DNA from 3 places in the Bradyrhizobium sp. Kon10 genome. Region 3 is predicted to be linked to each of the others. Evidence: predicted binding sites of a transcription regulator. Region 3 holds the regulator's gene; each other region holds the start of a gene.
What was found. The regulator LexA, encoded in region 3, represses DNA repair genes until DNA is damaged. The targets are predictions, from matches to a motif close to TGTTCNNNNTGTGTTCNG.
Positions count from the first base shown of each region.

Region 1: a site for LexA is predicted at 7,569-7,586, ahead of AC0L2O_RS23320 (ribonuclease T2 family protein). Genes of this name have one in related genera too.
Region 2: a site for LexA is predicted at 1,948-1,965, ahead of AC0L2O_RS33495 (ATP-dependent Clp protease adaptor ClpS). Genes of this name have one in related genera too.

Region 1 is NZ_JBVVOZ010000017.1:111,622-121,929, forward strand. Features, by position in the region: gene AC0L2O_RS23265 (hypothetical protein) at 1-239, shown strand, start outside; gene AC0L2O_RS23270 (hypothetical protein) at 564-980, shown strand; gene AC0L2O_RS23275 (hypothetical protein) at 1,286-1,423, shown strand; gene AC0L2O_RS23280 (hypothetical protein) at 1,456-1,602, opposite strand; gene AC0L2O_RS23285 (branched-chain amino acid aminotransferase) at 1,845-2,927, opposite strand; gene AC0L2O_RS23290 (MarR family winged helix-turn-helix transcriptional regulator) at 3,266-3,808, shown strand; gene AC0L2O_RS23295 (response regulator) at 3,805-4,536, shown strand; gene AC0L2O_RS23300 (ATP-binding protein) at 4,553-5,941, shown strand; gene AC0L2O_RS23305 (DUF3617 domain-containing protein) at 5,955-6,485, opposite strand; gene AC0L2O_RS23310 (hypothetical protein) at 6,573-6,866, opposite strand; gene AC0L2O_RS23315 (hypothetical protein) at 7,048-7,512, shown strand; gene AC0L2O_RS23320 (ribonuclease T2 family protein) at 7,633-8,349, shown strand; gene AC0L2O_RS23325 (23S rRNA (adenine(2030)-N(6))-methyltransferase RlmJ) at 8,531-9,391, shown strand; gene AC0L2O_RS23330 (cold-shock protein) at 9,643-9,858, shown strand; gene AC0L2O_RS23335 (outer membrane protein) at 9,945-10,308, opposite strand, start outside.
Region 2 is NZ_JBVVOZ010000045.1:18,011-28,318, reverse strand. Features, by position in the region: gene AC0L2O_RS33505 (HlyD family secretion protein) at 1-330, shown strand, start outside; gene AC0L2O_RS33500 (DHA2 family efflux MFS transporter permease subunit) at 278-1,891, shown strand; gene AC0L2O_RS33495 (ATP-dependent Clp protease adaptor ClpS) at 1,999-3,717, shown strand; gene AC0L2O_RS33490 (tannase/feruloyl esterase family alpha/beta hydrolase) at 3,741-5,402, opposite strand; gene AC0L2O_RS33485 (GntP family permease) at 5,497-6,948, opposite strand; gene AC0L2O_RS33480 (patatin-like phospholipase family protein) at 6,952-7,971, opposite strand; gene serA (phosphoglycerate dehydrogenase) at 8,092-9,336, opposite strand; gene AC0L2O_RS33470 (rhodanese-like domain-containing protein) at 9,463-10,308, opposite strand, start outside.
Region 3 is NZ_JBVVOZ010000005.1:119,141-129,448, reverse strand. Features, by position in the region: gene AC0L2O_RS09995 (alpha-hydroxy acid oxidase) at 103-1,233, shown strand; gene AC0L2O_RS09990 (HAD family hydrolase) at 1,270-1,896, shown strand; gene AC0L2O_RS09985 (hypothetical protein) at 2,062-2,259, shown strand; gene AC0L2O_RS09980 (hypothetical protein) at 2,348-3,130, opposite strand; gene AC0L2O_RS09975 (hypothetical protein) at 3,160-3,726, opposite strand; gene AC0L2O_RS09970 (YadA-like family protein) at 3,770-5,284, opposite strand; gene AC0L2O_RS09965 (helix-turn-helix transcriptional regulator) at 5,682-6,809, shown strand; gene AC0L2O_RS09960 (molybdopterin molybdotransferase MoeA) at 6,914-8,125, shown strand; gene lexA (transcriptional repressor LexA) at 8,302-9,003, shown strand; gene AC0L2O_RS09950 (hypothetical protein) at 9,190-9,393, shown strand; gene AC0L2O_RS09945 (hypothetical protein) at 9,585-10,016, shown strand; gene AC0L2O_RS09940 (ComEC/Rec2 family competence protein) at 10,199-10,308, opposite strand, start outside.

The sequences.
Region 1 (10,308 bases), on a different contig from region 3:
TCGCCGGCCGCACCATCCGCAATTACGAGACTGACCAGTCCGCCAAGGTCGAGATCACCGATACCGGCACCAGCATCATTGCCGGCCAGACGCTGTCGACCACCGATGACAAATGGCTGCGCAACGTCGGTGCCGAGCAGAAGCTGTTCGACAACGTCACCGTCTCCGGCTCGGTCGGCGAGACCTCGCAAGGCACGATCAACAAGAGCCTGACCGCCGGCTTCAAGAAGAGCTGGTGAGGATCGCTCATCTCTCTCCCCTCATCCTGAGGAGCGCTCTAAAGGAGCGCGTCTCGAAGGATCGAGGCCCGCGCCATACAGACGGGCCTGCATGGTTCGAGACGCGCGCGAAGGGCGCGCTCCTCACCATGAGGGAATAGATGCGTCGTGCGGCGGCATTCAGACATTGGTAACTTCGCGCCACGGCAAAGCCCCCGAATGGTCCGCCCTTGCCGCATCTCTGCCTAGTTGCCGTCAAAATCCGACGCCCTGATGCAGCGGCCTGACACACATCGTCGTGCGGGGGACACTCGCGCTGCGCTCAACGCGAACAGGGGAACATCGATGAACGCCATTCGTCCGGAAAAGGTTGAAGCAACCGAGACCGAAACCGTCGACAGCAATCTCGCCGCCGTGACGGAAGTCGAGGCCGGAATCCGCGATTTCGTCCGTAATGACATCGCCTATCTACGTCGCCCGGCGAGCAGCGCCGAGCCGGCGCTCGATGCATCGGCGGAAGCCACCGTCACCAACGTCAATTCGCTGATCCAACGCGTTGCCGGCACCTCGCTCGCCGAGATCGAAAATCTGATCTCGGAACTCGAGAGCCTGCGCGACCTGCTCCATGCCGAGGGCCAGCGCGTCCAGCGCGAGATCTCCGGCTATGCCCAGCTCAGCCAGGCCGCGATGAAGTCGACCCGTATGATCGCCGACAACGTCTCGCAGTGGAAGCGCGCCGCCGACGGACTGCGCAACAGCTGATCGCAAGCCATACACATCACCAACCGCCGCGCTCCCGAGAGGGACGCGGCGGTTTTGATTCTGCCGCCACAATCCCGCTGTCATCGCCCGACTTGATCGGGCGATCCAGTATCCCGAGGCAGTTGTGATTGAGCCGAGAGGCCGCGGCGTACTGGATGCCCCGGTCAAGCCGGGACATGACAGCGGAGGATGTGGTCCGCCTCGCGGGGCCTAAACAGGTCGCCGCATTGAACCCTACTTCCACTCCCAACGACCAAAGCCCTAGCGCCCGCAGCCTTTGCGGCGGGGCCCCGGGGACATGTCAGATGCAAAGCATTCGGCCCGACAACACCGACCCGATACCGCTGCGGCCGGCGCCGAACCAGTTCGGCACGATCATGCTGCGCTTTGTCGGATTGCTGGCTGTTGCGATTGCGGTTTTGGCGTTGATCTATAGCCGCTGAGCGGAGGCCGGCCCCGAAGAGTTGACGATCTCTTAACGGCTCGCGTCGATGCTCGAGGCTTCCAGGGTGTAGCCGCCATCGGCATAGCCCTTCACCACCATGCCGGCGACCAGCATCACGGCCAGCGTCGCGGTTGCGAAGATGAATCCAACCAGCTTGAGTGCGCCGCGATCTGCCATGGTTCTCGTGTCCCCTGTACTCTGCCCAGTTCGTTCAATTAGACAGCGACAGGTTCATAATTGGTTAGCAACTCGATGGTTCCCCCAACTGCTTCGGGAGTAACCATGTTGCGCAGGCTTATGGCAGCCGGCCGGAATCACGTCCATAGCGCGCGGGCAACACTCGATGGCTTTCTCCACCCTCTCCCCGCAAGAGCGGGGCGAGGCAGCGAGAGAGGGTGCGCACCTCACACGAGGTCGAATCAGATCACCTTCTTGATCCAGTTGTGCGGATCGTTGGTGCGGCCGTACTGGATGTCGACGAGTTGCTTGCGCAGGCCCATGGCGACCGGACCGGCGACGCCGCCGCTGATCTCGAAGTCGCCGCTCACCGAGCGCACCTTGCCGATCGGCGAGATCACCGCGGCGGTGCCGCAGGCGAAGGCCTCCTTCAGCTTGCCGCTGGCCGCATCCTTGCGCCACTGCTCGAGCGAATAGGGCTCCTCGCGCACGGTCTTGCCGGCATCGCGGGCGAGCGCGATGATGGAGTCGCGGGTGATGCCGGGCAGGATCGTGCCGAGTGGCGGCGTCGACAGCGAGCCGTCGTCGAACACGAAGAACACGTTCATGCCGCCGAGCTCTTCGATGTAGCGGCGCTCGATCGCGTCGAGGAAGACGACCTGGTCGCAGCCATGCTGGATCGCCTCGGCCTGCGCCCGCAGGCTCGCGGCGTAATTGCCGCCGCACTTGACGGCACCGGTGCCGCCGACCGCGGCGCGGGTATAGTTCTCCGAGACCCAGATCGACACCGGGGCAGGACCGCCCTTGAAATAGGAGCCGACCGGCGAGGCGATGACCGCGAAGATATATTCGGACGACGGCTTCACGCCGAGGAAGGTCTCGCTCGCGATCATGAAGGGGCGCAGATAAAGGCTGCCCTCGCCGCCGGGGATCCAGGCGCGGTCGATGCGCACGACCTGCTCGACCGCTTCGATGAAGACGTCTTCGGGCATGTGCGCCATCGCCATGCGGTCGGCCGAGTCCCTGAAGCGCCGCGCATTGGCGTCGGGCCGGAACAGGTTCACGCCGCCGTCGTCGCGCTTGTAGGCCTTGAGGCCTTCAAAGATTTCCTGCGCGTAGTGCAGGACGGCGCCGGCCGGATCGAGCTGGAAATTGGCGCGGGCCTCGACGCGCGCCTCGTACCAGCCGCCCTTGGCCTGGTTGTAGCGGACGATCGCCATGTGATCGGTGAAGACCCGCCCGAATCCGGGGTCCACCAGCTTGGCGACACGGTCCTTTTCGGAGGTCGGATTGGGCGCGGGCTGGATGTCGAATGTCATGCTCATGTCCTTGGCTCCCGCTGCCGGTGACGGCGCTGTTCTGCGCCGGCCTGCCCTGTTCGGGCCCGGCTGGCTTAGTTAGGTTTCTGGCCGAACCACCGCCAGCCTTGTTGCGGCCGGTTTCCGTCGCCAGCATGTCGCCGAGGACATGCTTTTGCCGAAGGCGGAAGTCCAGTATGTTTTGCCGAAATGCCGCTCGACAATCGCACGGTAGTTCTGAGTCGGCCTTCGCCGCCTGTCCGGCTCTCGCTGCGGCCGCCTGCTTCGATGCCACCTGACGCGAAACGATCTAAAATTTCGTGCGGGCTGATCGTTTTGTAACATTGGACCCAAGATACGTCAATATGCCTGACATAAATTTCGCGACTCCCTCTCATGACGCCGCCGGGCCCAGGCCAGCCGCGTCCGAAGGAAGCAATTTGCGCTGGGATATCATCGAGCTGCTGTTCTTTGCCTATCGCGACTTCGTCGGCGATCCCGACCAGGAGCTGGAGGCGTTCGGCTTCGGCCGGGCCCATCACCGGGTCATCCATTTCGTCTACCGTTATCCCGGTCTCAAGGTCGCCGACCTCCTCGACGTCCTGCGTATCACCAAGCAGTCGCTCGGCCGCGTGCTCAAGCAGCTGCTGGACGAGGGTTACATCGTGCAGAAAACCGGCGACAACGATCGCCGCCAGCGCCTGCTCTATGCGACGCCGAAGGGCGAGGCGCTGGTGCAGAAGCTCGCCGGGCTCCAGACCACGCGCATCACCAAGGCGCTCGCCGAGCTGGCGCCGCAGGATGCCGACACCGTCAAGCGCTTCCTGCGCGCGATGATCGACCGCGAGGATCCGGACAAGGTGCTGCAGACGATCTTCGCCAACGTCAATCAAGACGCAAAGGAGTGACCGTGCCGCTTGCTGCCACGCTCGCCCGCCCGCCGGCGCAACCCGCCGACGATGCCCCGCATCTGCTGCTGGTCGACGACGACCGCCGCATCCGCGATCTGCTGTCGCGCTTCCTCGCCGGCGAAGGCTATCGCGTCACCACCGCCGCGAGCGCCGGCGATGCGCGCTCGAAGCTCCTGGGCCTGCATTTCGATCTTTTGATCCTCGACGTCATGATGCCGGGCGAAACCGGCTTCGATCTCGCGCGCTTCATCCGGACATCCTCCTCGGTGCCGATCGTGATGCTGACGGCGCGCCATGAAGCGGAAAGCCGCATCGAAGGCCTGCAAATCGGCGCCGACGATTACGTGGCAAAACCGTTCGAGCCGCGCGAGCTGGCGCTGCGCATCAACAACATTCTCAAGCGCGCCGCCCCACCGCCCCAGGCCGCGACCGTGGAGAAGATCGCGTTCGGTCCCTACGTCTATCACCTCGATCGCGGCGAGTTGCGCCAGGGCGAGGACGTCATCCACCTCACCGACCGCGAGCGCGAGATGCTGCGGATCCTCTCGGAGACGCCGGGCGACACCGTGCCGCGCAGCGCGCTGACCGGCAATGGCAGCGTCAATGAACGCGCCGTCGACGTGCAGATCAATCGTCTGCGGCGCAAGATCGAGAACGACCCCGCCAATCCGCTGTTCCTTCAGGCGGTGCGCGGCATCGGCTATCGGCTGGTGGCCTCGCCATAATAGTGAAGCGCGCCCCATGAGCACGATTGATACCGGCCTGACGCTGCTGCGAAGCGCCGCCGGGCGCGTCTCCGCCGCCAATGGCTGGATGGGCAACGCGTTCAAGGGCTGGATGCCGACCGGCCTCTATGCCCGCGCGCTGCTGATCATGATCGTGCCGATGGTGATCCTGCAATCGGTGGTCGCCTTCGTGTTCATGGAGCGGCACTGGAACACGGTGACGCGCCGATTGTCGGCCGCGGTGGTGCAGGACATCGCCGCGCTGATCGACGTCTACAAGGGCTATCCGCAGGACAAGGACCGCGACCAGATCCGCCGCATCGCGCAGCAGCGCCTCGGGCTGGTGGTGGATTTCCTGCCTGCCGGCGACATGCCGCCGCCGGGACCAAAGCCGTTCTTCTCGCTGCTCGACCAGACGCTCTCGGTGCAGCTCGGCCGCCAGATCGGACGCTCCTTCTGGATCGACACGGTCGGCCGCTCCAACCTGGTCGAGATCCGGATCCAGCTCGACGACGCCGTGATGCGGGTGTTCGCGCAGCGCAGCGCCGCCTACGCCTCGAACTCGGAGATTTTTCTGTTCTGGATGGTCGGGACATCCTCGATCCTTCTGATCGTCGCGGTGCTGTTCCTGCGCAACCAGATCAAGCCGATCCTGCGGCTTGCGGATGCCGCTGAAAGTTTCGGCAAGGGCCGCGAGGCGCCGAACTTCCGGCCGCGTGGCGCGCGTGAAGTACGACGCGCGGCGGTGGCCTTCCTGGAGATGAAATCGCGCATCGAGCGCACGATGGAGCAGCGTACCGCGATGCTCGCCGGGGTCAGCCACGATCTGCGCACCATCCTCACGCGATTCAAGCTCGAGCTGGCGCTGATCGGCGACAGCCCCGAGATGGAGGGTATGCGCAAGGACGTCGACGAGATGTCGATGATGCTGGAAGACTACCTGGCGTTTGCCCGCGGCGATTCCGGCGAGCAGTCGCAGCCGACCGACATGGCGCAGGCGCTCGAGGAGCTGCGCAGCGACGCCGAGCGCCACGGCCACACCGCGACCGTGACATTCCAGGGTCTGCCCGTGGTCACCGTGAAGCCGGCCTCGTTCAAGCGTTGCCTCGCCAACCTCGTCACCAATGCCGCACGCTACGGCAAGAGCATCGCCATCACCGGCCAGCGCGATCACCGCTATCTGACGGTCACGGTCGAGGACGACGGACCAGGCATTCCCGCCCATTTGCGCGAAGAAGTGTTCAAGCCGTTCCTGCGGCTGGACAATGCCCGCAACCAGGACGAGGGCGGCACCGGTCTGGGGCTGGCGATCGCCCGCGACATCGCCCGCTCCCACGGCGGCGACATCACCCTCGGCGATAGCCCGATGGGCGGATTAAGGGCGAGTGTGCGGATTCCGGTGTAACCGGCGATGTAGCCTACTTCGGCAGCAGCGCCTTCAGCTTGTCGACGTCACGCACGTTCATCTTGAAGCCGCCGGGCATCACGATGTCGCCTGGCTTCTGGTCGGGCTTGCAAGCCCCCAACCATTTGGCTTCGAGCGTCATGGTGGTGTCACGCCCCGCGGCGCCGGCCGGGCCGCCTTGCGCGTGCGAGGAGGTCTTCACGGTATAGGCCGAATTGAAATCACCGACGATCTCGGCATGCGAGGTCGTTGACATGCCGGCGACGCTGCACTCGGAATCGCTGACATAGCCAGTCGCTGTCTTCTTGATGTCCTGCTTGGCGCAGATCTGCTTGGCCATCGGAGAGACGTTGTTGTTCATCTCCTTGTCGACGGTCTCGTCGGTGCAATGCTGCATGGTCATCTCCGGCATCGCCGAGCCGGTCCGGACCATCTTCAATTCCCACAGCCCGGCCTTGCGCACCGGCAGGTCGTCGGCGCACGCCGCGCCTGCCGACAACACGAGGCCAACGACTGATCCGAGCAAAGCAAGCTGGCGCATCATGCGAGAGGCTCCCGGCTGAGATGTCGTGCGTTGTCTTGGTGTTGTCTTGGCGTCGTCGTGGCGTTCTCTTGCCGCTGCGGGAACGCCTCAGTAGAGCGTGCGGATCGGCCGGTCGGCCGCGCCATAGGGCACCCAGCGGCAGGCAAACGAGATGTAGCCGCCCTCATAGGCCTGTACCGCCAGGAACTTCACCACCTTGTCGTACCGCGCGCAGTGATCGACCGCGAGCTGCCGCGCATCAGCCTGCGTCGCCAGCGAATAGGCGATGATGCCGCCGGTGTCGTTGCCCTTGAACGGCGGGACCGGCAGGAGGTCGGCGCGCGCCGACTGGCTCGCCATCATACCCAAGGCAAGAAGGCCCGCAGCCGCAATGATTCGCATTCCCGTCACTCCAATTGGTTGGCGCCAGTCTACGGTGCCGCCGCAACCGTGAAAAGAACGGAAGTCCGGCTAGGGCGCGGTTGCCTTCAACTCGTCGGCAAGTGTTGCCGCGCTGCACTTGACCCGCCGGGGCCTTCACGGCACCGTTCGACCTTCGCAGATCATGCTGTCTGGATTGCCCATGCGCGCCTCGACCTCCCTCAAATCGCTCCGCTTTGCCGCCGTGCTCGGCCTCATGTTCGGGGCGCTGTCGCTCAGCGAGGCCAAGGCCGCCAATCCGCTGGAGCTGAATTTCTGGCTGAGCGGACCGCGCTATGACGGCCGCGTGGCCGATTGCGACAAGGCGCTGCCGACGATCGCCACCCAGTTCTGGGAAAAGGAAAGCTCGTTCTGGAATTCGTCCTTGAAGATCACGGGCTTCTCGGCGGTTCACGAGACCGCGTTCCGGCCGTGGGCGTCCGACAACATTCCGCGCCGCTACTGCAGCGGCGAGGCCATGCTCAACGACGGCAAGATGCGTCAGGTGCACTTCTCGATCGTCGAGGACGGCGGCTTCGCCGGCTACGGCCAGGGCGTCGAATGGTGCGTGGTCGGGCTCGATCGCAACTGGGCCTACAATCCGTCCTGCCGCGCCGCCAAGCCCTGATCGGAAGAGCCCCGATTCGGACGATCCAGCGGCCGGGAGCATGGCGGCCTGAAATTTGTTCTTGAAATGTTCCTATCGCCTGCTAGGCTCCTCTACACAGTCTAGTTGAGGGGCGTCGCCATGTTTCATTCCAGATTGCATTCGTTCTCCCGCCTGATGATCTCGCTTACGCTTGCCCTACCTCTTGCCCTGTCCCTTGCCGCAGGGCTGCTCGGCCTTGCGGGCAGCGCCCAAGCCCAGGACAGACGACAGAACGCGCCCGGCGAGTTCGATTTCTACGTGCTGTCGCTATCCTGGTCGCCTTCGTTCTGCGAGGAGGCTTCCGAGCGCGGCGGACGCTCGCAAATCCAGTGCGGCGGACGACCCTACGCCTTCGTGGTTCACGGCCTGTGGCCGCAATATGAGAACGGTTTTCCGGAATATTGCCAGCGGCCATCACCGCGGCTGAACCGCAGCATTGTCTCCTCGATGCTCGATCTGATGCCCGCCCCCGGCCTGATCTTCAATGAATGGGACAAGCACGGCACCTGCTCCGGGCTTACCGACCGCAATTATTTCGAGACCATCCGCAAGGCACGCGCGGCGATCAAGATTCCGGCCGAATTTCTCGACCTGTCGCAGGAAAAGACGGTGGCGCCCGCCGAGGTCCAAGAGGCCTTCATCAAGGCCAATCCGGGCCTGAGCAATGCGGCCGTCTCGGTCACCTGCAACCGGACGCGCCTGTCAGAGGTCCGCATCTGCCTCAGCAAGGATTTGCAGTTCCGTGCCTGCGAGGAGATCGACCGCCGCGCCTGCCGCCGCGACCAGCTGACCATGCCGCCGATCAGGGGTGGGTAGGGTCACCCTCAGATCGTCGTTCCGGGGCGCGCGACTAGTCCGCCGACGGGCGAAGGCGGAAGCGTGATCTATCATGCGCGATGCCGCGTGGTCGGTGTGAAATGGATTCGAGCTCGGTGCCGGCGCACCGCCCCGGAATGACAGCAGTTACTTTCATCGCCCGATGTCGTAACTCTCCACCATGAACTACCGTCACGCCTTTCACGCCGGCGGCTTCGCCGATGTCATCAAGCACATCGTGCTGGCGCGCATCCTGACCTATTTGCAGGACAAGCCGGCCGCCTTCCGCGTCATCGACACCCATGCCGGCGCCGGCCTGTACGATCTCGACAGCGACGAGGCGCGGCGCGGCGGCGAATGGCTGACCGGGATTGCGCGGCTGATGCAAGCGCGCCTCTCGAACGAAACCGTTGCGCTGACGAAGCCCTATCTCGACATCGTCCGCGCCTTCAATCCGAAGGGTGAGCTCAAGGCCTATCCGGGTTCGCCGCTGATCGCGCGCGGCCTGATGCGGCCGCAGGACCGCCTCGTCGCCTGCGAACTCGAGCCGAAGGCGCGCAAGGCGCTGATCGATGTGCTGCGCCGCGATGAACAGGCCCGTGTGGTCGATCTCGACGGCTGGGTGGCGCTGCCGGCCTTCGTGCCGCCGAAGGAGCGGCGCGGCCTCGTGCTGATCGATCCGTCCTTTGAAGCGAAGGACGAGTTCGAAAAGCTGGGCGCCGCCTTCTCCACAGCCTTCGCGAAATGGCCGACCGGTATCTATGTAATCTGGTATCCGGCCAAGAGCCGCCGCGCCACGGACGCGCTGGCGCAACTCGTGGCACGCAGCGCAGCCGCAGCAAAGCCGGCGGGAAAATGCCTGCGGCTCGAATTCAGCGCCGCACCGCAAATCGACGGCGCATCCCTGACGTCCACCGGGCTGCTGATCGTCAATCCGCCCTACACGCTGCAGGGCGAGCTCAAGGCGATCCTGCCCGAATTGGAAATGCCGCTCGGCCAGGGCGGAGCGGCCAGATTCCGATTGGAGGTGCCAAAGCCCTGAAGCGCGGTCATCTTTTGGGAAAAAGATGCAGTAGCGGTAGTCAATCTGCAACGAACCGTATTATGCTGTTTCTGTGACTGGCTTTACGTTCCGCTTCCGCGAATGGTTGCGGCGGAGTGAAGGCCTAACAAAGATCCGGTCGGACCGAATGGTCTGCCCAAGGATGGCCAGCTCCCGGGCTTCGTAATGCCCGGTCATGCCGTGACGCGCGTCTGCGTCGCGGCGGAGGAGCAATGAGGGGGAGTTTCCCGATGGCCATGACGGGAACGGTCAAGTTCTTCAACGGCGAGCGCGGTTACGGCTTTATCAAGCCGGACGACGGCGGCCGCGATGTCTTCGTTCATATCACCGCGGTGGAGCGGGCAGGACTGAAGGACCTTGCCGAAGGACAGCGTATCACATTCGAGGTCGAACCGGACAAGAAGGGGAAGGGACCCAAGGCGGTCAATTTGGTGATCCTCTCCTAGCGGACCTCGCACAACAACCTGGCGCAAAAAAAGTCCCGGCCGCGCGCGGCCGGGAAGCTGTAGTCCGGTATTTTCTTGTTTAGGTATCAGAAGTGATAGTTCACGCCTGCGCGCACAACGCTGGCGCTATAGCCGTTTGACACGCCTGTAATGGCGAACTGGCTGGTCGACAGATCGATGTAGAGATATTCGAGCTTTGCGCTCCAGTTCGGCGCGAGGCCCACTTCGGCGCCGACGCCGGCGGTCCAGCCGGCGCTGGTGTGCGACTCTGTCCAGCCAAACGTCTGCGCGCGCAGCTCGCCGAAGGCGAGACCCGCGGTGCCGTAGAACAAGACGTTGCTGAGGGCATAGCCAGCGCGGCCGCGCAGCGTACCGAACCAGGGATTGGAGAACTTCCACGGCGCAAAAGTATCGTCGGCACCGGCTGCCTGGATGTCGCCCTCGACGCCG
Region 2 (10,308 bases), on a different contig from region 3:
ATGTTCCCGGGCCAGCTCGTGCACGGTCACGTCGATTCCATTGCACCCGCAAGCGGCCAGGAATTCGCGCTGCTGCCGCCCGACAACGCCACCGGCAACTTCACCAAGGTGGTGCAGCGCATCCCCGTCAGGATCGCGCTCGATGCCGGGCGCGGGGGCGCGATTGCGCTGCGGCCCGGCATGTCCGTGATCCCCACCATCGCAACACGTTCGACCGCGCCGACCGCCCATGCGGCCACAGCGCCCAAAGCGAAGCTCGTTTCCGGAGGGTCGTGCCATGTCAGACAGCCTCTCAATTTCGACGCCCGCACCACCGGCCGCGACGTCTGATCGCACGGTCGCCGATCCCAATCGCGCCAGCGTCGCGACCTGGATCGCCGTGCTCGCCGCCATGATCGGCTCGTTCATGGCGATCCTGAACATCCAGATCACCAATGCCTCGCTGCTCAACATCGAAGGCGGCATCGGTACCGGCGCCGACAACGGCTCCTGGATCTCGACCTCGTATCTGATCGGCGAGATCATCGTGATCCCGCTGACCGACTATTTGAGCCGCGTGTTCTCGTTCCGCCGCTACATGCTTGCGAGCGCGGTGCTGTTCGCCGTGTTCTCGGTCGCCTGCGCCTTCACCCATGATCTGCCGTCGATGATCGCGATGCGCGGTTTGCAGGGCTTTGCCGGCGGCGTGCTGATCCCGATGGCGTTCACGCTGGTGCTGACCAAGCTGCCGAAGCCGCAACAGCCGGTCGGGCTCGCGATCTTCGCGTTGTCCGTCACCTTTGCGCCGGCGATCGGCCCAACCATCGGCGGCTATTTCACCGAAAACTACGGCTGGCGCACCATCTTCTTCGTCAACGTGATCCCGACCGCCGTCATGGTGACTGCGCTCTATCTGACTCTGGAGCGGCAGAAGATGCAGCTCAGCCTCCTGAAGGAGGGCGACTGGGCCGGCATCGTCACCATGGCGATCGGTCTGTCGGCCCTTCAAGCCGTCCTCGAGGAGGGCAACAAGGACGACTGGTTCTCCTCGCCCTTCATCATCAAGCTGGCCGTGATCGCGGCCGTCAGCCTGACGCTGTTTGTCGCGATCGAGCTCACGATCGACAAGCCGCTGATCCGGCTTCGGCTGCTGACGCAGCGAAATTTCGGCTTCGGCACCATTGCGATGACGATGGTCGGTTTCGCGCTGTTCGGCTCGGTCTACATGCTGCCCGCCTATCTCGGCCAGGCGCAGGGCTATAATGCCGAGCAGATCGGCAATGTGCTGGCCTGGACCGGTCTTCCGCAGCTGGTGCTGATCCCCCTGATCCCCAAACTGATGCAGCGCTTCGACACGCGCTATATCGCGATCACCGGTCTTTTGATCTTCGCTTACAGCTGCTTCATGAACACGGCAATGTCGCCGGACTATGCCGGCGACCAGCTCTGGATCCCGAACATCGTGCGCGCGATCGGGCAAGCGATGGTGTTGACGCCGCTGACCTCGGTGCTATCCGGCGGCATCGCGCCGCAGGATGCGGCCGCGGCCTCCGGCATCAGCAATATGTTTCGCAACCTCGGTGGCGCGATCGGCACGGCGACGCTCGCAACCATCATCACCAAGCGCGAGCAATTCCACTCCAATATCATCGGCCAGTCGGTCACGCTCGGCCGCGAGGAGGTCCGCAGCCGCATTGCGCAGATGACCGACTACTTCATGGCCCATGGCGTGCCGGATCCCAACGCCGCGCGCGAGCAGGCCATCATCGCGCTCGGCAAGACGGTGAAGCGCCAAGCGCTGGTGATGGGCTATTCCGACACGTTTGCCGTCATCGGCGTGGTGCTGGTGCTCGCCGCAATCGCGGTGCTGCTGACGCGGCGCGTGAAGGCGGCCGGCGGCCCGGCGCATTAGAATTCGAGCTCATCTCAATTTATCACGGCGGTCGGCTTGACGGCCGTGTCGTTTTATGTTCCCTATTCGTTCCGTTCAATCATAGATTGTCCCGGAGATCTTCCGTAATGAATAGTAGGTGTGGCGAGAACCAGCCGACCCAGATCGTCATTCATAATGACGACGATACGCCGGACCAATTCGTGACGGATCTGCTCCGTCAGGTTTTCGGCAAATCAGAGCGTGAAGCGACCGCGCTGGTCACTCAGATCGAGCAGAAGGAAAAGGCGGTTTGCGGACCTTACCCGCAATCCGTCGCCGAAGCCCTTTTCAAATCTGCGCAACAATCCATCGGCTTGGCCGGCCACCGGCTGCAGCTCACGCTTGAGGCGATCAAGACTGCTTGCGAGCTCTGTGGCAAGCCTGAGGGACAGACGGACGTGCGGATCGGCAACCGCACGGTCTGGCTGTGCAGCGAATGCATGCGTGCGGCGGATGGGCCGTCGAACGAACAGGAAGAGAATTTCGACTTTGCTTGCGACGTTCTCGATTGGCACTTTGCCAGCATGGCGCGCAGCAAGCTCGTGACCACGATCCGCCAGTTTCCCGGGCATATGCGGGTCGACGTCCAGGCAGGGATCGACCGGCTCTTTGGCAAGGCCGTCCGCTTGCTCGGGCTGAACGAGGAGCAACGCTACGAAACGCTGTCGATTTCGCGACTCCTCAAGGACGGCCGCTATGCGGTCGCGATTGCGCCGCTGCAATATTCCGACGTCGACGTTGGCGAGAAGAGCCCCGTCAAGTGCCTCGATAATGGCTTGTGGCTGTGCGAGCAGGATGATCTTCGTTACGCAGTCTTGCTCTCCGCGCATCGCGAGTATAGCCGTGAGCCTGGACTCCGGATTGAGATCCTGGTGCCGTCGGGGTCCACAGGCGCTGCCCTCGTCCAGCAATGCTTCAGTGAACTGGAAGAGGCCGTGCAGGCCGCGCGTACCTATCGCGGCAAGATTCTCTCACTCGACGCAGATAGCGATTACCGCGGGCGTTCGCGCGGCATCACCGTGCATCGATTGCCGCCGGTCGCTCGTAGCGAGGTGATCCTGCCGGAGCAGACCTTGCGCCTGCTCGATCGCAACGTGCTGAATTTCGTCAACACCCGCGATCAGCTCCGCCGGCTGGGTCAGTCCACGCGCAAGGGCATCTTGCTGTACGGGCCGCCCGGCACCGGCAAGACCCACACCATCCGCTATCTCGCAACGCATTTGCCCGGACATACGACGCTGATCATCACGGCCGAGCAAATCGGCCTTCTCGGCGCCTATATGAGTCTGGCACGGCTGCTCCAGCCCTCAATGGTGGTGATCGAGGATGTCGATCTCATCGCCCGCGACCGCGACGACATGGGCCCGTGCGAGGAATCGATGCTGAACAAATTGCTCAACGAGATGGACGGGCTGAAGGAGGATGCGGACATCCTGTTCGTCCTGACCACCAACCGGCCGGAGGACCTTGAGGGCGCGCTGGCCGGTCGCCCCGGCCGGATCGATCAGGCGATCGAAGTGCCGCTGCCGGACGAGACCGGCCGTGGCAAGCTGGTCCGGCTCTACGGCAAGGCTCTCCCGATCGAGGACCCCGTCGTCGCCGAGGCGGCCCGGCGCAGCGAGGGCACGAGTTGCGCCTTCATCAAGGAATTGATGCGGCGACTGGCGCAAGCGAGCCTCGCGCGTGACGGCGGCAGCTCCGTGATCTCTGCCGACATCGACGAGGCGCTCGACGACATGCTGTTCTCCGGCGGCCGGCTCAACGCGCAATTGCTGGGCGGCGCACAAGCCATGGCGGCGGGGTGACGCTGCGAGCAGCGCGCCGTTCCTCACGGCGCGCAGGTAAAGCTCAATGCCTCCGTCACCGCACCCGACTTGTAGTGCGGCCAGGCCGGCCAGCGGCACAGCGGCAGCGCGCGCAACGTCGCAAACGACGGCGCCTCGACCTTCTGCTCGGTGACTTCGAGATCGCCGGGTGCCTTGCCCTTCTCGACCCAGTCGACCAGCGTGCTCAGCATGTCGACATTGGCCGGTGCGCCGGAGCCGACATGGTCGACACCCGGCGCGGTGTAGAGCCGCGCGAACTCGGCCGTCTCTGACTTGCCGAGCTTGCGCTCGACGCTTTCGAAATAACGGATCCCGGCATAGGGGCTCTGTGCATAGTCGGCCATGTGTTCGAGTATGATCAGCCTGCCGCCGCGGGCGCGGAAGCGGCTGAGATCGGGATCGGTCGAATCCATCAGGCTCGAGACCTCGAGCAGCCGCGCCTTGTGCTCCTCCACCTTGTAGGTGGTGACATCCAGCTTGGGATCGCGCGCGAAGACATATTGAATGCCGCCGGCGCCGTAGATCCAGGCGATGCCGTTGTTGGGTGCGGGCGGCTGCGCCGGTGGAGCGGTGCCGAGCCACCATGCGACCCAGCCACCGGTCGGGCCAAATGCCGGCGTGTCTTCGCCGGAGACGCCCCAACCCGGGTAATCGTCGAGACCGTTGGCGAGCACGAACGGGAATTTGTACGTTGCATGCAGGGTGTCGATCGCCTTGATCTGCGCATCGGTGAGACACTGGTCGCCGCTCTGGCCGGCCTTGCAGCGCAGCGTCTCGACCTTGAACGCCGCCCTGCAGGCGACGGGGTCCTGCACCAGCGCATCGTCGGAGCCGTCGGCCTTGTCGCAAGCGGTCCGCACCGCCTCGCCGACCAGCTTCACCTGCGCCGGATTGATCCAGCCTTCGCCCATGGTCACGAGACCCGAGCGGGTGCCGGCATGCTGGAGGCCAACCCAGTTGATGACGGGCACGCGGGCCAGGATGCCGTCGAAGTCGTCGGGATAGCGCTGCGCCATGGTGAGGCCTTCGCGGCCGCCTTCGGACGAACCCATGAAGTACATCTTAACCGGCGCCTTGCCGTAGGCGCGCTGCATCAGCATCACGGCGGCGTCGCGCACCTTCTTGTAGGCGCGGTGGGCGAAATTCTCGAAGGCTTCGTCGTTGAGTGCGAACAGCTGCGGCGGCTCGCCCGGTTTGGATTCATGGCCGGAATCGGTGCCGTAAGTGACGAAGCCGCGCGCGAGCGGGGACGGCTTGTCGAACGGATAGGCCGGCGGCAACGAGAGCCCCGTGATCAGCACGCCGTTGAAACCGCCGCCGCCATATTGGAGGGAGCGCCCGTTCCATTCGAGCGGAAGATTGACCTGGATTTTGATCGGCGGTGCTTTGGGGTCGGCAGGCTCGATATGACCGAGCACCTTGCAGAAGGACGGGTTGGCCGGCGTGACGCGTCCCGATGGTGTCGGTCCGCGCTCGGCAACGGCAAGCGCTGACGGCGCCTGCAACGCCGCGGAATCGATCTTCACGGCGTCAGTGCCGCCAACCAAGCCCTTGCAGACCGTGTCGGCGTCATCCGCCAGCGTGGCCGCGGACGCGCCACCCGCACTCAGCGCTGCCGCCGACCCCAGGAGCAACGCACACAGCTTTGCACTCATTCGCGCCATCGTTTCCACCCGGCTTTCTCGTTTTTTTGGTCCGACTTGGCTGCATTCAATGCAAACCTTTGCCCTTGCGTCAATCGCTCTTGCCGGGCTTCCGTCAGAACGATCCGAACGCACTGCCCAAGGCGATCACGGCCACCAGCGCGAGCAGCGACGTCACGATGCCGACCATCACGATATCGAGATAGCTGTCGCGATGCGTCAGGCCACAGATCGCCAGCAGGCTTACCACCGCACCATTGTGCGGCAGGATGTCCAATGTCCCCGCGCCGATGACCGCCACACGATGCATCAGCGCGAGGTCGATTCCGGTGCGCGCGGCGATATCGACATAGGTCGGGCCAAGCGCGTCCAGGGCGATGGTCAGACCGCCCGAGGCCGAGCCGGTCAGCGCGGCCAGGATGTTGGTCGCAACCGCGAGCGACACCAGCGGGCCGCCTTCAATCGCGAGCACCCAATCGCGCACAGCCTCGAAAGCCGGGAGCGCCGCGATCACCGCACCAAATCCGACGAGGCTTGCAACGCTGAACGCCGGCAGAACCGACGCATTGGCGCCCGCGTCCATGCTCTGCCGCAGCGAGGGAAGCCGGGCCCAGTTCAGAACGATCGTGGTGACGATGGCTGCGCCGAGTGCGACGCTGACCGACCACACACCTGCGACCGCCGCCAGGGACGTACCGCCGAAGCGCTGCTCGCTCAGATACGCGACATCGAGCCGCGGCAACACGAACAGCGACATCAGGAGGTTGACGGCAACAACGACGGCCAGCGGCAGGATGGCACCGGCCAGCGGAGAAGATGTCTCGCTGCGCCGTCCATGCCGCATCTCGGCCGGATCGAACTCGCGTGCGGTGGTTGCGAGCTCGCGAATCAGCTGGTCATCGACGGCGCGTTCAGTACCCTGGACGTCCTCGCCGTAGCCTTCTCCGGCACGGCGCGCCGCGGCTTCGGCGCCATGCAGCCACCACAATCCCGCGCAGAGCATGATGAGCGAAGCGATGATGCCGAGGCCTGGCGCGGCAAACGGCGTCGTGCCGAAAAACGGCATCGGGATCGCATTCTGGATCGACGGCGTACCGGGCAGAGCTGACATGGTGAAGGTCGAGGTGCCGAGCACGATCGCCGCCGGAATCAACCGGCGCGGAATCGCGGCGGCGCGAAACAGCGAGCGGGCCATCGGAACGATGACGAAGAAGGCGACGAACAGGCTGACGCCGCCATAGGTGACCAGCGCCCCGGCGAGCACGACCGCGAGGATCACGCGCCGCTCGCCGAGACGCTTCGCCATGAAGCCCGCGACCGATGCCACCGCCCCGCTGTCGTCCATCAGCTTGCCGAACACCGCGCCGAGCAGAAAGATCGGAAAGAACTGCGCCAAAAACCCCGCCGCATTCGCCATGAAGACCTGGGTCAGGTTGGCGAGCAGCGGCTCGCCATCGAACAGCGCGGCGATCAGGGCCGCGAACGGCGCAAGCAGCAGAACACTCCAGCCGCGGAAGGCAAACAGGACCAGCAGGCCGAGCCCGACGAGAATGCCGAGAAGACCCACGTCTCAGCACTCCGACAGCAACACATCGAGATCGGCGGTCGAGCGCTGGCCGACATCCGCACCGTGCTCGTCGAGAAACGCCTCGGCCGCCTGACGTCCTTCGGCGCGCAGCATGGAGACGAACTCCCATTCCGCGTTGAGCTTGGACGAGGCGCCGAACTTCGCCAGCATGTCGCTCTTGACGCGGTGGGTCCGCATCTTCGCCCAGCGCGCGCCTTCTCCACTGCCGGGATCGGCCGCCTGGCGCAGCAGCGCGATCATGCGCAACTCCTTCATTAAAGGCGAGTTGAACGAAATCTCGTTCAGCCGATTGAGAATCTCCGCAGCCGTCCGCGGCTCGTCGGGCGTTTCAACGGGATTGATCTGCACCAGGATCGTATCGTGCGCGTCACTCTCGCGGACCAGCGGCGTGATGGTCGGATTGCCGGCAAAACCGCCGTCCCAATAGGGCTCGCCGTCGATCTCGATGGCGCGGAACATGGTCGGCAGGCAGGCCGACGCCAGCAGCACGTCGGCCGTGATCTCGGCGTTGCGGAAGATGCGCCCGCGCCCGGTGCGCACGCGGGTGGCGGTGACGAACAATTGGATCGGCGAACGCGCGAGGCGCTCGAAATCGATGCTCTCGGCCAGAACCTTGCGCAGCGGATTGTAGCCGGTCGGGTTGAGATCGTAGGGCGACAGCAACCGCGACATCAAATCGGTGAGGATGTAGGCCGGCGACGTATCGAGCGTCCAGCGCCCCATCAGCCGGTCGAGCGGCGAGCGCTGCAGCGGGCTGAAGGCCGCGGCCTTCGAAACACGGTGCCAGTATCGTTCGAGCGCATCGCGCGCACCCGCGGCACCACCCGCGATCCACCCATCTGCGAGCACCGCCGCATTCATCGCGCCTGCGGACGTTCCGGAGATCGCGGCGATGCTGAGCCAGTTCTCTTCCAGCAGCCGATCCAGCACGCCCCAGGTGAAGGCGCCGTGCGAACCGCCGCCCTGCAGCGCGAGATCAATCAGTACGGCGTCCCGTTCCATGGCGGCACTCGCGCAACTGAAGCTCAAATTCGACGCGATTTGTCACACGCGTGGAAGATGATGGCGCAGTGTAGAGAGCTTTGGTGGCGGAATGCAACCGGAACGTGGGGCTCTCGCCGTCTAGTGTTCGAACACCAGCCGCGCGCCGACCGTGCCATCGAGGCCCCGGATCTGCGCCAGCAGCGCTGCCGAATCCTGACCGGCGAGATCGGCATCGAGCACGACATAGCCGAGGTCGCCGGCGGTCTCCAGATATTGCGCGACGATATTGATGTCGCGCTGGAGGAACACCTCGTTAAGCCGGCGCAGCATGCCCGGCACGTTGCGATGGACATGGCTGAACCGCGCGCCGGAGGGGCGCAAGTGCAACTGCACCTCGGGAAAGTTCACCGCCCCCGTGGTCGAGCCGGTGATGAAATAGTCGACCAGCTTGCGCGCAACCTCGCCGCCGATGCGCTCCTGCGCCTCCTCGGTCGAGCCGCCGATATGCGGGGTGAGGATGACGTTGCCGAGACCCTGCAGCGGGCTCTTGAAGCGGTCGGAATTCGACGAGGGCTCGACCGGAAACACATCGATGGCCGCGCCGGCAAGATGGCCGTCGCGCAGGCAGCCTGCAAGGGCATCGAGATCGACGACGGTGCCGCGGCTGTTGTTGATCAGGAGTGAGCCGAGCTTCATCGCCCGCAGTTCCTTCTCGCCGATCATGCCGGCGGTCTCCGGCGTCTCCGGCACGTGCAGGCTGACCACGTCGCTCTGCGCCAACAGCTCTTCGAGCTTCTCGACCGGCTCGGTGTTGCCGTGGCGGAGCTTGTCGGTGCGGTCGAAGTAGATCACCCGCATGCCGATGGCCTCTGCCAGCGTCGAGAGCTGCGAGCCGATATTGCCGTAGCCGATGATGCCGAGCGTACGACCGCGCACCTCGCGGCTGCCGGTCGCCGATTTGTCCCAGCCGCCGCCATGGGCCGACACCGAACGCGGAAAGATCCGCCGCAGCAGCATCACGATCTCGCCGATCACGAGCTCGGCCACGCTGCGGGTGTTGGAGAACGGCGCGTTGAACACGGGAATGCCACGTTTGCGCGCCGCCAGCAGATCGACCTGGTTGGTGCCGACGCTGAAACAGCCGACCGCAAGCAGCCCATCGGCAGCTTGCAGCACCTCGTCGGTGATCTGGGTGCGCGAGCGGATGCCGAGCAGCGACACGCCCTTGACCGCCTGGCGCAGCGCCTCGCCGTCAAGTGCCCTGGTCAGCCGCTCGACATTGGTGAAGCCCGCGCTCCTGAACAGGTCGACGGCGCTGTCGTTGACGCCTTCGAGCAGCAGCGCCTTCGCGCTCCGCTCCGGGCTTTGGCCTGGGGCTGGCATAGTGTCTCCATGGATGGCGGCTTTGCCGCAGCTCTTAGACCGCGGACGACGCGCAGCACAATAGGGTTTCGATATGGGGAGAAAATGGCGGGGCGGCGGAGATTTACGGTGCCGGGCCGCTCCGTCTCAAATCACATAAAACCCGTGCGTTCCGTCGCGGCGGAGTTGCTCGACCAGGCCGTATTCCCAGTCGAGATAGGCCTGCATCGCGCGCTCGGCGACCTCCGTGCCTTCATAGGGCCGGCGGTAGCGATGGGCTGGATCGGGCTTCGGCAGGACAAGCGGCGGGCCGGCCTCGCGCGCGCCGTCATAGCCGCCCTCGCGCACATAGACCTCCCAGCCCATCTGCGCGAGCCAGGATGCCGTCATGTCGGCGCGCACGCCCTTGTCGTCGGTCAGGACAATGCGTGCGCCGCGCACCGGCGCGGCCATGTCGGTCTCCTGAACAAGCTGGCCGCCGGGATAGTGGCGGAAGCCCGGCAGATGACCGGCTGCATACTCCTCCGGATCGCGCACGTCGAAGCGGTAGAGCGTGCGATCGGTCTGCGCGGCGAGCACCGACATTTCGTTTGCGCCGATGTGGCGGACGCCGGCGCGATAGGCGACGTCGCGGGCATTGGCCGCACCCCCTTCAAACGGCCCGATCCCGCCGCGCCGGTCGGCACCATGATCCAGCGTGTGTCGTGCCAGCGTCCAGCCGATCGTGCCGTTGCGCAGCGCCCTCACCTTGTTGGGCACGCCGGCATTGATCAGCGACTGGGTGCCGATGATCGAACGGGTGCGGCCGGCGCAATTGACGATGATGGTGGTGTCGGGATCCGGCGCTGCGCTTCCGGCGCGCAGCACCAGCTCCGCGCCGGGCACGCTGACCGAGCCCGGGATGTTCATGGTCGCGTATTCATCGAAGCGGCGGACATCGAGGATGGCGATCTTGGCCCCGTCCGCGATCAGTTTTGCGACTTCGTCGGCACT
Region 3 (10,308 bases):
CCTGCCCGTTCGCGCCCTCCAGCTATGCGATATTAGGATGGTTTTGCAGCTCCGGACGGGATAGGCGATGACATAAGGCTTCAAATTCTCGGGAGGACAACAATGAACGAAGCGCCCCGCATCCCGCAAAGGAATGTCGAACTTGGCTCCAGCGACGAGCCGTTCCAGAACCTGCACGAACTCATCCGGAAGGCGCGCTCCAACCTCAACCAGAACGCCTGGGACTATATCGTCGGCGCCGCCGAGACCGAGACCACGATGCGCCGCAACCGCATGGCCCTGGACGAGATCGCCTTCCGCCCGCGCGTGCTGCGCGACGTGCGCAAGGTCGACGGCTCTGTCGAGCAGTTCGGCCGCAAGATGCGGCTGCCGGTCGTGCTCGCCCCTGTCGGCGCGCTGGAAATCTTCGACCCGCACGGAGCCGCCAGCGTGGCGCGCGCCTGCGGCACCTTCGGGGCCGCCCATATGTTGAGCTCGGTGTCCGAGCCCGGCCTGGAGCAGACCGCCGAAGCCGCGCCCGATGCATTGCGGCTCTATCAGCTCTATGTCCGCGGGGACGATGCCTTCGTCGCCGATGTCGTCAGCCGGGCCGGGAAGCACAATTATGCCGCCTTCTGCCTGACGGTGGACACCGCCCATTACAGCCGTCGTGAGCGTGACATCGCCAAGCGCTACGTGCGCGAGAGCCGCCTGCGCGCCACCGGCGGCGACTACCAGAAGGGTCTGGAGTGGCGGACCGTGAAGATGATCAAAGACAAGTTCAAGATGCCGCTGATCCTCAAGGGGATTGCGACCGCCGAGGACGCGCAGATCGCGGTCGATCACGGCGTCGAATGGATCTACGTCTCCAACCATGGCGGGCGGCAGCTCGATCACGGCCGCGGCGCCATGCACGTGCTCCCCGAGATCGTCGACGCCGTGAAAGGCCGCGCCAAGGTCATGGTCGATGGCGGCATCTGCCGCGGCACCGATATTGTCAAGGCGATCGCGGCGGGCGCCGACCTCGTCGGCGTCGGCCGGCTGCAATGCTGGGCGTTGGCGGCGGCGGGTGAAGCCGGCGTGACGCGCATGCTGGAACTGCTGGAGGACGAGGTGCTGCGCTGTCTCGGCCTGCTCGGGGCCACCTCGTTCGCCGAGGTGAACAAGTCCTGCCTGCATCCGGCAACCGCCACCAACGCACCGAGCGTATTCAGCGCGTTCCCGCTGTTTGACCACGAGCCTTACCGGTACTGACCGCCAACTACAGACACTGAGGTGCAAAGGAAAGCAATGACATCGCTCTCTCCCGGCAGCGCGGATGCGCTTCTGTTCGATCTCGGGCGCGTGGTGCTCGATATCGATTTCTCCAAGGCGATCGCCTGCTGGGCGGGACATGCCGGTTGCAAGCCGGAGGCCATCGTCATGCGCTATGTGCGCGACAGCGAAGCCTACCGGCTGCACGAGGTCGGCAAGATCAGCGACGAGGATTATTTCGAGACGCTGCGCGCCTCGCTCGGGATCCGCATTTCCGATGCGCAGTTCCTCGAAGGGTGGAACGCAATCTTCGCCGGCGAGATGCCTAACATCGCGGAACTGCTGCCGCGCGCGGCCAGGCATCTGCCGCTCTATGTCTTCTCCAATACAAACCGGCCGCATATCGACTATTTTTCGAAGCAATATGCGGACGTGCTCGGCCATTTCCGCGAGCTGTATTTGTCCTCCAGCATCGGCCTGCGCAAGCCGGATGCGGAAGCCTTCGACCACGTCGTGGCCGCAATCGGCGTGCCGGCGCAACGCATCGTGTTCTTCGATGACCTTGCCGAGAATGTCGAAGGCGCGCGCGCCCGCGGGCTGACCGCAGTGCATGTGACCTCGCCCCGCGATGTCGGCGATGCGCTGAAGGCGCTGGGAGTCTGACCGCGGACGTCGTGAAGGGCGTTAGGTGCGGCGGTTCCCGGAACTAATTTGGCTCGGAATGAGGAACCAAATCACTTTGTGCATTTTTATACAGAGTTCCGGGAACGGAATGCAGGCCTCCGGACTCTTCAATCCGTCGGTACTTCTACGGACGGACGCATCATCGTGTTGGGCAAGACCTACCTTACCAAGCAAGCCTCTCTCCTTCTCCAATTCGCCAGAACCACCTCGGATTCGGAGCTCTCGGCCAAGCTGATCAGCAAGGCTGCCGATCTGAAGTCTCAGGCTGACCCGCTGCCCGACAAGGATCGGGATCTCAAGGCGCCGGACGTTGATCGTGAAAATGGAACCGGGACAGCCTGAGGGCCGTCCCCCGGCCATCCTGCTCTCAGCCGTTTTTTTCTCACGAGCTCAGCACCTGAGCCGCTTCGGCCATTCAGGCAGCCCCGGCTCACCAGCGGCCCTGAAGCTTCAGGCTCGCTTCGAGGTCGCCGCAAAAATTATGCTGACCGAGATGGAGCAACTTGCACTGCAGGTCGACCCAGATCTTGCCGCCGATATCGCGCCAGCGGCGACAGAACGCATAATCCTCCGACAGATAGCGGCCGGACTCCGGATCGATCATGCAGTCGAAGAAAAGCCAGTGCAGATGCGCCAGCGGATTGTTCGGCGGGCCGTCCGGGACGTAGCTCAGCTTGGGATAGTGCTCCATCATCCGCCTGAACACGTCGCGCTTGATGCACATGAAACCGGTCGGCGCCTCCGCCACCTCCACGAAATCATCGGCATCGGCATAGGTGCTGACGCGCTCGGCGCCATGTCCGATCGGGTTGAAGGGATATTCGGTGTAGCGATCTTCGAATTGCTGTCGGGTCGTTGCCGCCGGCAGGCCACCCTCCGGCCAGTTGAAGTTCTTCATCGGATAGACGCCGGCGGTCACGTCACGATCGATCAGGAGCAGGCGGCACACCGCTTGCGGCGTGAAGGCGATGTCGGAATCGATCCAGAACAGATGAGTCAGTGTTTCGTCGGACAGGAACTTGAGCACCATCTTGTTGCGCGAGCGGGTGATCAGGCTCTCCGAATGCATGTGCAGGATACACTGCAGCCCGAACCGGTTACAGTGATGGGTCAGCTCGAAGATACTGGTGACGTAATGCATGCTGACCGCCGAGATGTAGCACGGCGTCGCGAACATCACCTTCATCGATTTCAGCGCTTCGTCGGGTAGCATTTCTCGCTCGTCAGGCCGCGTTGCTGCGTCTATTTCGGCGCATTCTCCGGCGGTTTGCTCGCCGGTGCGGGCTTGACGGCCGCCACTGGCTGCTTGCTGGGATTTGTCGGAGTCTGTTTTTGTTCAACACGCGGCTCGGGCGCGGTCGGCGCCGCCGGCCCGCTCTGTCCGATCGAGACCGAGATCCCGAACAGCCGCCACTGTCCGTTCACCGGTGCGAAGGCCAGGTCGAAATTGACCTGGTTCGGGACCGAGGGAAAGAAGCCCGCCATATGCATCAGTCCGTTGGCCTCGATCTGCGGCAGTAGATTGAGCTGCGGATCGATCACGGCGACACCCGAGAGGTCGAGATTGTCGTTGCGCAGCTTGGCGAAGATCTCGCCCAGCCGCGCCGCCGAGTTGACCTGAAAGCCGGGCGCGCCGATATCGCGCAGCACCGTGTAATTGCCGGTCTTGTTGGCGTGGTCGAGTGCGAGCAGCGAGGAACGGACCAGCATCAGCACGCCGTTGCGGTCGATCTGCGCTGGTTTTGGCGCCGGCGGAGGTGTTTCCGCATGACCGGCGGCGGCCGCCGCGATCAGCGCAGCCGCAAGCATTAACGCCCGCCACGCCCGTTGCTTTCCGCTCAGCACGCCGCCATCACCACGCAACCGTCACTCCGGCGCGTCCACCGACGCCGCCTTGCGCGAACCCGGCCGCAACACCGCCATTGAGCACGACATACTGGTTGAGGCGCATCTGGGCGCCCAGGCTCATGGCGTTCTGGCCGCGGAACGTGCCCCAGTTGGTGGAGACCGCAAACCGCTTGTCCGATGGCAGCGCCGAGCCGCCCATGGCGATGGCGATGGCGGTGCCCTCGAAGGCCTGCCGCATCTGCGTCTGCAACGTGGAGATGTTGGACTGCAGCGTGGAAATATCCGCACCGCTGAAGCTTGCGGCGGCCAGATGCCCGGCGGCATCCGTTGTCACCACCTGTGTCGGGCCGGATTGTGCGGCAAGGCTCGCGGCCGAGGTGAGGCCGGACATGCGGTAGGTGTTCGTGCTGGTGCCGATCGAGACCTGGTTGGGCGCTGATGTTGTCGCACCCGCGCCGATCGCGGTCGAATTGGCGAAGGTCGCCGTGGCGCCCGCACCGACCGCGGTCGCGCCGGTGGCGCTCGCCGTGCTGCCCTGGCCGATCGCGGTCGTGGCGTCGCCGGTGGCGTTGCTGTTTCGGCCGAACGCGCTCGCTGTCAGGCCATTGGCGATGCTGCCTTGACCAGTCGCGGTTGCGAAATCCCCATTTGCCAAACTGCCTTGGCCGATCGCGGTCGCACTGTCGCCGTGGGCGACGCTCTGGGCACCCGTCGCGGTCGCGTTGGTACCATTCGCGTTGCTGAGACTACCGGTCGCGGTCGCGTTCACACCGTTCGCGACGCTGCCTTGTCCCGTCGCCGTCGCGTTGGTCCCGTTTGCGTTGCTGCCTTGACCAGTCGCGGTCGCGAAATCGCCATTTGCGAAACTGCCTTGGCCAGTCGCGGTCGCGCTGTCGCCGTGGGCGACGCTCTGGGCGCCCGTCGCAGTCGTGAAGGTGCCATTTGCAGAACTTTGAATACCTGTTGCCGTTGCATCAAAGCCATTTGCCTTGCTTAGACTACCGGTCGCGGTCGCGTCCGCGCCGTTGGCGGTGCTGGCCTGTCCCGTCGCCGTCGCGTTGGTGCCGTTAGCAAAGCTAGCTTGGCCTGTCGCGGTCGCGTTGGTGCCGTTGGCATCACTGGTTTGTCCCGTTGCCGTCGCGTTGGTCCCGTCTGCGGTGCTGACCTGTCCAGTTGCGGTCGCGAACGTGCCGTTCGCAAAGCTGTTTTGTCCCGTCGACGTCGCGTAGGCGCCGTTTGCGATGCTGCTTTCTCCCGTTGCGGTCGCGGAGATGCCTTTGGCCTGACTGACATGTCCTGTCGCCGTCGCGCCCTCTCCGCTCGCGATGCTGCCCGCACCGTAAGCCGTCGCGTCGGAGCCGGTCGTGGTGGCCTCGCTGCCAACCGCTGTCGCGTTGCCGCTGGGCGCGTTGATCACGCCGCCGCCGGCGGCGTAGTCGGCAGAAAGAGCTGCCGAAGGGTAGAGCACCGCACCGGCACCCAGCACACCCACGCCGGTCAGCATGCTGCTGGCGAGCAAGCCGGCCTTACGAGACAGGCGCCTAAGTGCCCCAAAAATAGTGTGGTGACGCCGATGCGCGTACATGAGAGCCCCTCGAACGGACGGCCCGATTCTGTCGATTGACCTACCGCTCCGGGCAGCTTCTCCAAGCCGCAGGACGATCGCATCTGACGTTCGTCAGAGATCGGAGGGAAAGCGGGCCTTTCGACCTGAATGTTTGAGGAGTGAGACATCGCAGCAACATCCCGCAATATGCTTGCAATTCAGCATTGCACCTCGCCTTCGCCACTCGCGAACCTCAGATTCCCGATGCCGCGCTGCTTTGCGGCAACATCGGCTCGACTGCCGCTTTTCTGTCCTTGCCCCTGGCGCGGCGCTGCGCTGAGATGCCTCATTGCATTTTAAGGCATTTGTCTTGGGGACGGACGATATTTCCAACGACTCCGTATTGGACCTCATCGGCGCCATCTACGAGGCCGCGCTCGACGGAAGCCGCTGGGAAAGTGTGCTGACGCGCATCGACGAGGCGATGGGCGGTCGCATCCTGTTCGGTGTCTATGACCCCGCAAACGGCCTCTCCAGCCTGGTGTCGCCGCGCATCGACCCCGACCGCGTGCAAGAGCTACTCGGCTGGGCGCCGCGCAATCCCCTGTTGCCGCTTGGCATCGGCAGGACGCCGGGCGAGGTCTTCACCATCGGCGACTTCATCACACGCGATGAGTTCACCGCGACCGACTACTACAACGAATGGTGGCAGCCAGCCGGCTTCGATACCGAGCCCTTGACGACGAATTTGCTGGTCGATCATAACGCCACGGGCATCCTGACCAGCCATCGGCCGTCCAATTTGCCTTCATATGACGATAACGCACGGCGGCTGTTTGCGACGCTGGCGCAGCATCTCGTACGCGCCGTTGCCATCCAGCGGCGTACCCACCAGCTCGACGTCACCGGCCGCGCCGCGCTGGCGGGACTGGATGGGCTAGACCACGGCTTCGTTCTCGCAGACGCTCAGGCTCGCCCGATCTTCGTCAATCGCCGGGCGCGCGAATGGCTCGATGCCGCCGACAGCATCGTGCTTGAGGCGGGCGCGCTGAGCGCCATCAACAGCGAAGACGGCCGCTCTCTGCAATCACTGATCGGCTCGTGCAGCATCGATCATCCCGATCGCATCGGCGGCGAGATGAGCTTGCGGCGGCATCCAGGCCGCATGCCGCTGCACGTGCAGGTGACGCCAGTCGGCACAGATTGGGCGGAGAGTTCGGTGCCGCTTGCCTCCGGCTGGCGATCGAGCGCGATGGTGCTCATCACCGACCCCGAGCCGGACGCGAGATCAAGACTCGACGCTTTGCGCACGCGTTACGGCCTCACTCGTGCAGAAGCCGCCTTTGCGCTCGAGATCGTCAAGGGCGGCGGCCGCAAAGCGACGGCGGAACGGCTAGGGATCACCGACGGAACCGCGCGCAGCCATCTGTCGAAAATCTTCGACAAGACGGGCGTGAACCGGCAGGCCGAACTGGTGCGGCTATTGCTCCATAGATAAGCTGCGTCCACGCGCATGCACGTCCGTTTTGCCTCGACGGCCACTGTCGGCTAGAACGCTTGCCGCGACCCGATTGTCGTATTGCCCGAGCAGGAGTTTTCACCGTGGCCCTCATGCCGGTTTCCGACGCGCTTGCCGCGGTGCTTGCCGGCGCAGAGCCGCTGGCGGAAGAGATGGTTGCGCTCGACGAGGCCTGGCACCGGGTGCTGGCGCGCGATCTCGCGGCGCGCCGTACGCAGCCACCGCAGGCGATGTCGGCCATGGACGGCTACGCAGTGCGCGCCGCCGACGCGGCCAGGATCGATGCACAGCTCAATCTGATTGGCGAGGTCGCAGCCGGCCGGCCGTTCGCGGGAACGGTGGGCGCTGGCGAAGCCGTACGGATTTTCACAGGCGGCGTCGTTCCCGATGGCGCGGATGCGGTCGTGATCCAGGAGGATACTGCGGTCGAGGGCAAGCGCGTCACGATCAAGGAAGCCGCCCTCATCGGACGGCACATCCGCCTTGCCGGCGTCGATTTTCGCGAAGGCGATTTGCTGCTGAAGCGAGGAACCCGACTCACCGAGCGTGACCTGGCGCTCGCGGCCGCGATGAACCATCCGCGCCTGCCCGTCCGCCGCCGGCCGAGAGTTGCGATCCTCGCAACCGGCGATGAGCTGGTGATGCCCGGCGTCACCCCCGGCGCGGGTCAGATCGTTTATTCCAACGGCTATGCCCTGCACGCGCTCGCGCGCAGCGAAGGCGCCGAGACCATCGACCTCGGCATCGCCGCCGACACGGTTGAGGCGACCACGGCCGGCATCCGCCGCGCCCGCGACAGCGGGGCGGATGTCCTGATCACCACCGGCGGCGCCTCGGTTGGCGACCACGACCTGGTCAAGCCGGCGCTCGAGGCCGAAGGCATCTCGATGGCGTTCTGGAAGATCGCGATTCGCCCGGGCAAGCCGATGATGCACGGTCAGCTCGGCGCGATGCGCGTGATCGGCCTGCCCGGCAATCCCGTGTCGTCCTACGTCTGTGCGTTCCTGTTCATGGTGCCGCTGATTCGCGCGCTCTCGGGCCGCGAAGTGATTCACCACCGTCGCGAACGCGCCGTGCTCGGCCGCGATGTCGGTGCCAACGACCAGCGCGAGGACTATCTTCGCGCGCGCCTTGAATTGCGCGACGACGGCACCCTCATCGCTCATCCCGTGAGTCATCAGGATTCCTCGCTGCTCGCGAATCTGGCTGCCGCACAGGCACTTCTCGTACGTGCGCCGTTTGCGCCGAAGGCCGAGGCAGGCACGCCCTGCGAGGTGCTGCGATTGCCGGTCTGAACGCGTCGCTCGCTCGCGTTCCGCGAAGTTTGTCGCGTTCACGCTAAATTAAGCAGTTGCGGAACACATATCGAACATATAGTGTCCGTTCATGATTTGTTTCGAGCATGTAGCGGCTCATCGCTGAACTCAGCGTCTCGGAATCGAACGACATCAACCGGGGGAATTTGGTCGAGATGTTAACGCGCAAACAATACGAGCTTCTGCGGTTCATCAGCGAGCGGCTGAAGGAAAGCGGCGTGCCGCCCTCCTTCGACGAGATGAAGGACGCGCTCGATCTGCGCTCGAAATCGGGCATCCATCGCCTGATCACCGCGCTCGAGGAGCGCGGCTTCATCCGGCGCCTGCCCAACCGCGCCCGCGCCATCGAGGTGATCAAGCTGCCGGAGCTTCAGGCCGCGGCCGGCAGCCGCCGCGGGTTCACGCCCAGCGTCATCGAGGGCAATCTCGGCAAGGTCCGCGCGAGCTCCAGCGGGTCGGCGGATGACGGCGAGCGCCCCGTCGCGGTGCCCGTGATGGGCCGGATCGCGGCCGGTACGCCGATCGAAGCGTTGCAGACCCGCAGCCACACCATCAGCGTGCCGCCTGACATGCTCGGCTCCGGTGAGCACTACGCGCTCGAAGTGCGCGGCGATTCCATGGTCGATGCCGGTATCCTCGACGGCGACATGGCGCTGATCCAGCGTAACGAGAGCGCCGATACCGGCGACATCGTTGTGGCGCTGATCGACGACGAGGAGGCAACGCTGAAACGTTTCCGGCGCCGCGGCGCCTCGATCGCGCTCGAGCCGGCGAACGCCTCGTATGAGGTTCGCATCCTGCCGCCCAACCGGGTGAAGATTCAGGGCAAGCTGATCGGGCTTTACCGGAAGTATTGAGCCGGCTGCGGACGGTCGGCAGGCCGCCGCGCACGAGCGATTGGAGCGGACGATTGTCCGCTCCGGCTGGATAGTCTTTCTGGTTTTGCACAGATTATCCGGCCACCCCTCCAGCGCTACATCCTCGGCACGCCGCGACGAAGCACACACCGCTTCGCAGGGCTTTGAGAGACCGAGGAGAGAACCATGCGCAGCATTATTCTGAGCACTGTCGCGATGGCGCTGATCGCAGCATCAGCGTCGCAAGCCCTCGCGGCGCAGTCACAGCACCATCTCGGCAAAGCAGCGCGGGCGACGAGCGAGCAATTCCGCAATGCCCGCAACGCGGTCGAGCAGCCGTCGCAACGGGCCTGGCAATATTCCGGCTGGTCGGCGCCCGCTGGCCGCTAATGGCGAAACTGCCCGAATGCACGGGAGCAGGCTTTGTTCCTCGCGCAATTGAAAAAGATATTGTGATTGCAGCGCGCGAACCAAGCCGCAGATTTGCCCACAACCAAGCAGACGCTTGCAGGCTTCTACTCTGATAGAGGCCTGCGCCTCAGAAGAGGCGCGGGTCGCTATCCTGATTGAGGAGCACCCCGATGTGTGACTACAGCCTGCACGCCGTCGCGACGCGTCCCGCAGAAGTCGGCGAGACAATCGTCACGACAACTTTCCGCGGCACCTCGACGCGCGGCTTCGCCTCCGAAGCCGATATGTCGGTCGCGGTCTGTCTGCTGCCGGGAACGGAGCTCGCCTTCGCCGACAGCGTCCGCTACGACAATCGCTGGATCTGGACGCGCACCATCAACTCCCGCGTCGGCAAGTTCGGCAAGGTCGATCCGCACATTCCCGATCGCCATCACGACGCCATCGAATTTCCGGACGGCAAATACGTGCTGGTGACGCAGCTCGTCGAAGGCCAGCGCGCCACCGTGCTGCAATTGCCGGTGACCCAGCCGCTCGGCGAGCGGGAGCAAAAGCCAGAGATAGCCGACAGGCAGCCAACGATCACCCGCCTGCCGATCGGCTGACGCCGCCGACCCCAACGAGGGGTCGAGGCCCGGATTGAAATGCCCATCGCCGGCCGAGGCCGGCGAACTGGAGCGGTTTGCATCTCGCAAAGCCGATCGAATGGGATCCGCCCGCCGCACGTCGGACGGCCAGCCATTCCGGCCCGACGATCGGCTGAGAGGTCAAATCCAGCCCTCGGCTTTCAGTCCTCGGCTTGGAGATCGGCCTCGGACGGCGTTGCGTCATTGCTCCGGGGAGACGCTGTCTTCGTCTTCGGCGCGAGGCTGCCATCATAATCCGCCGCGCCTGCGG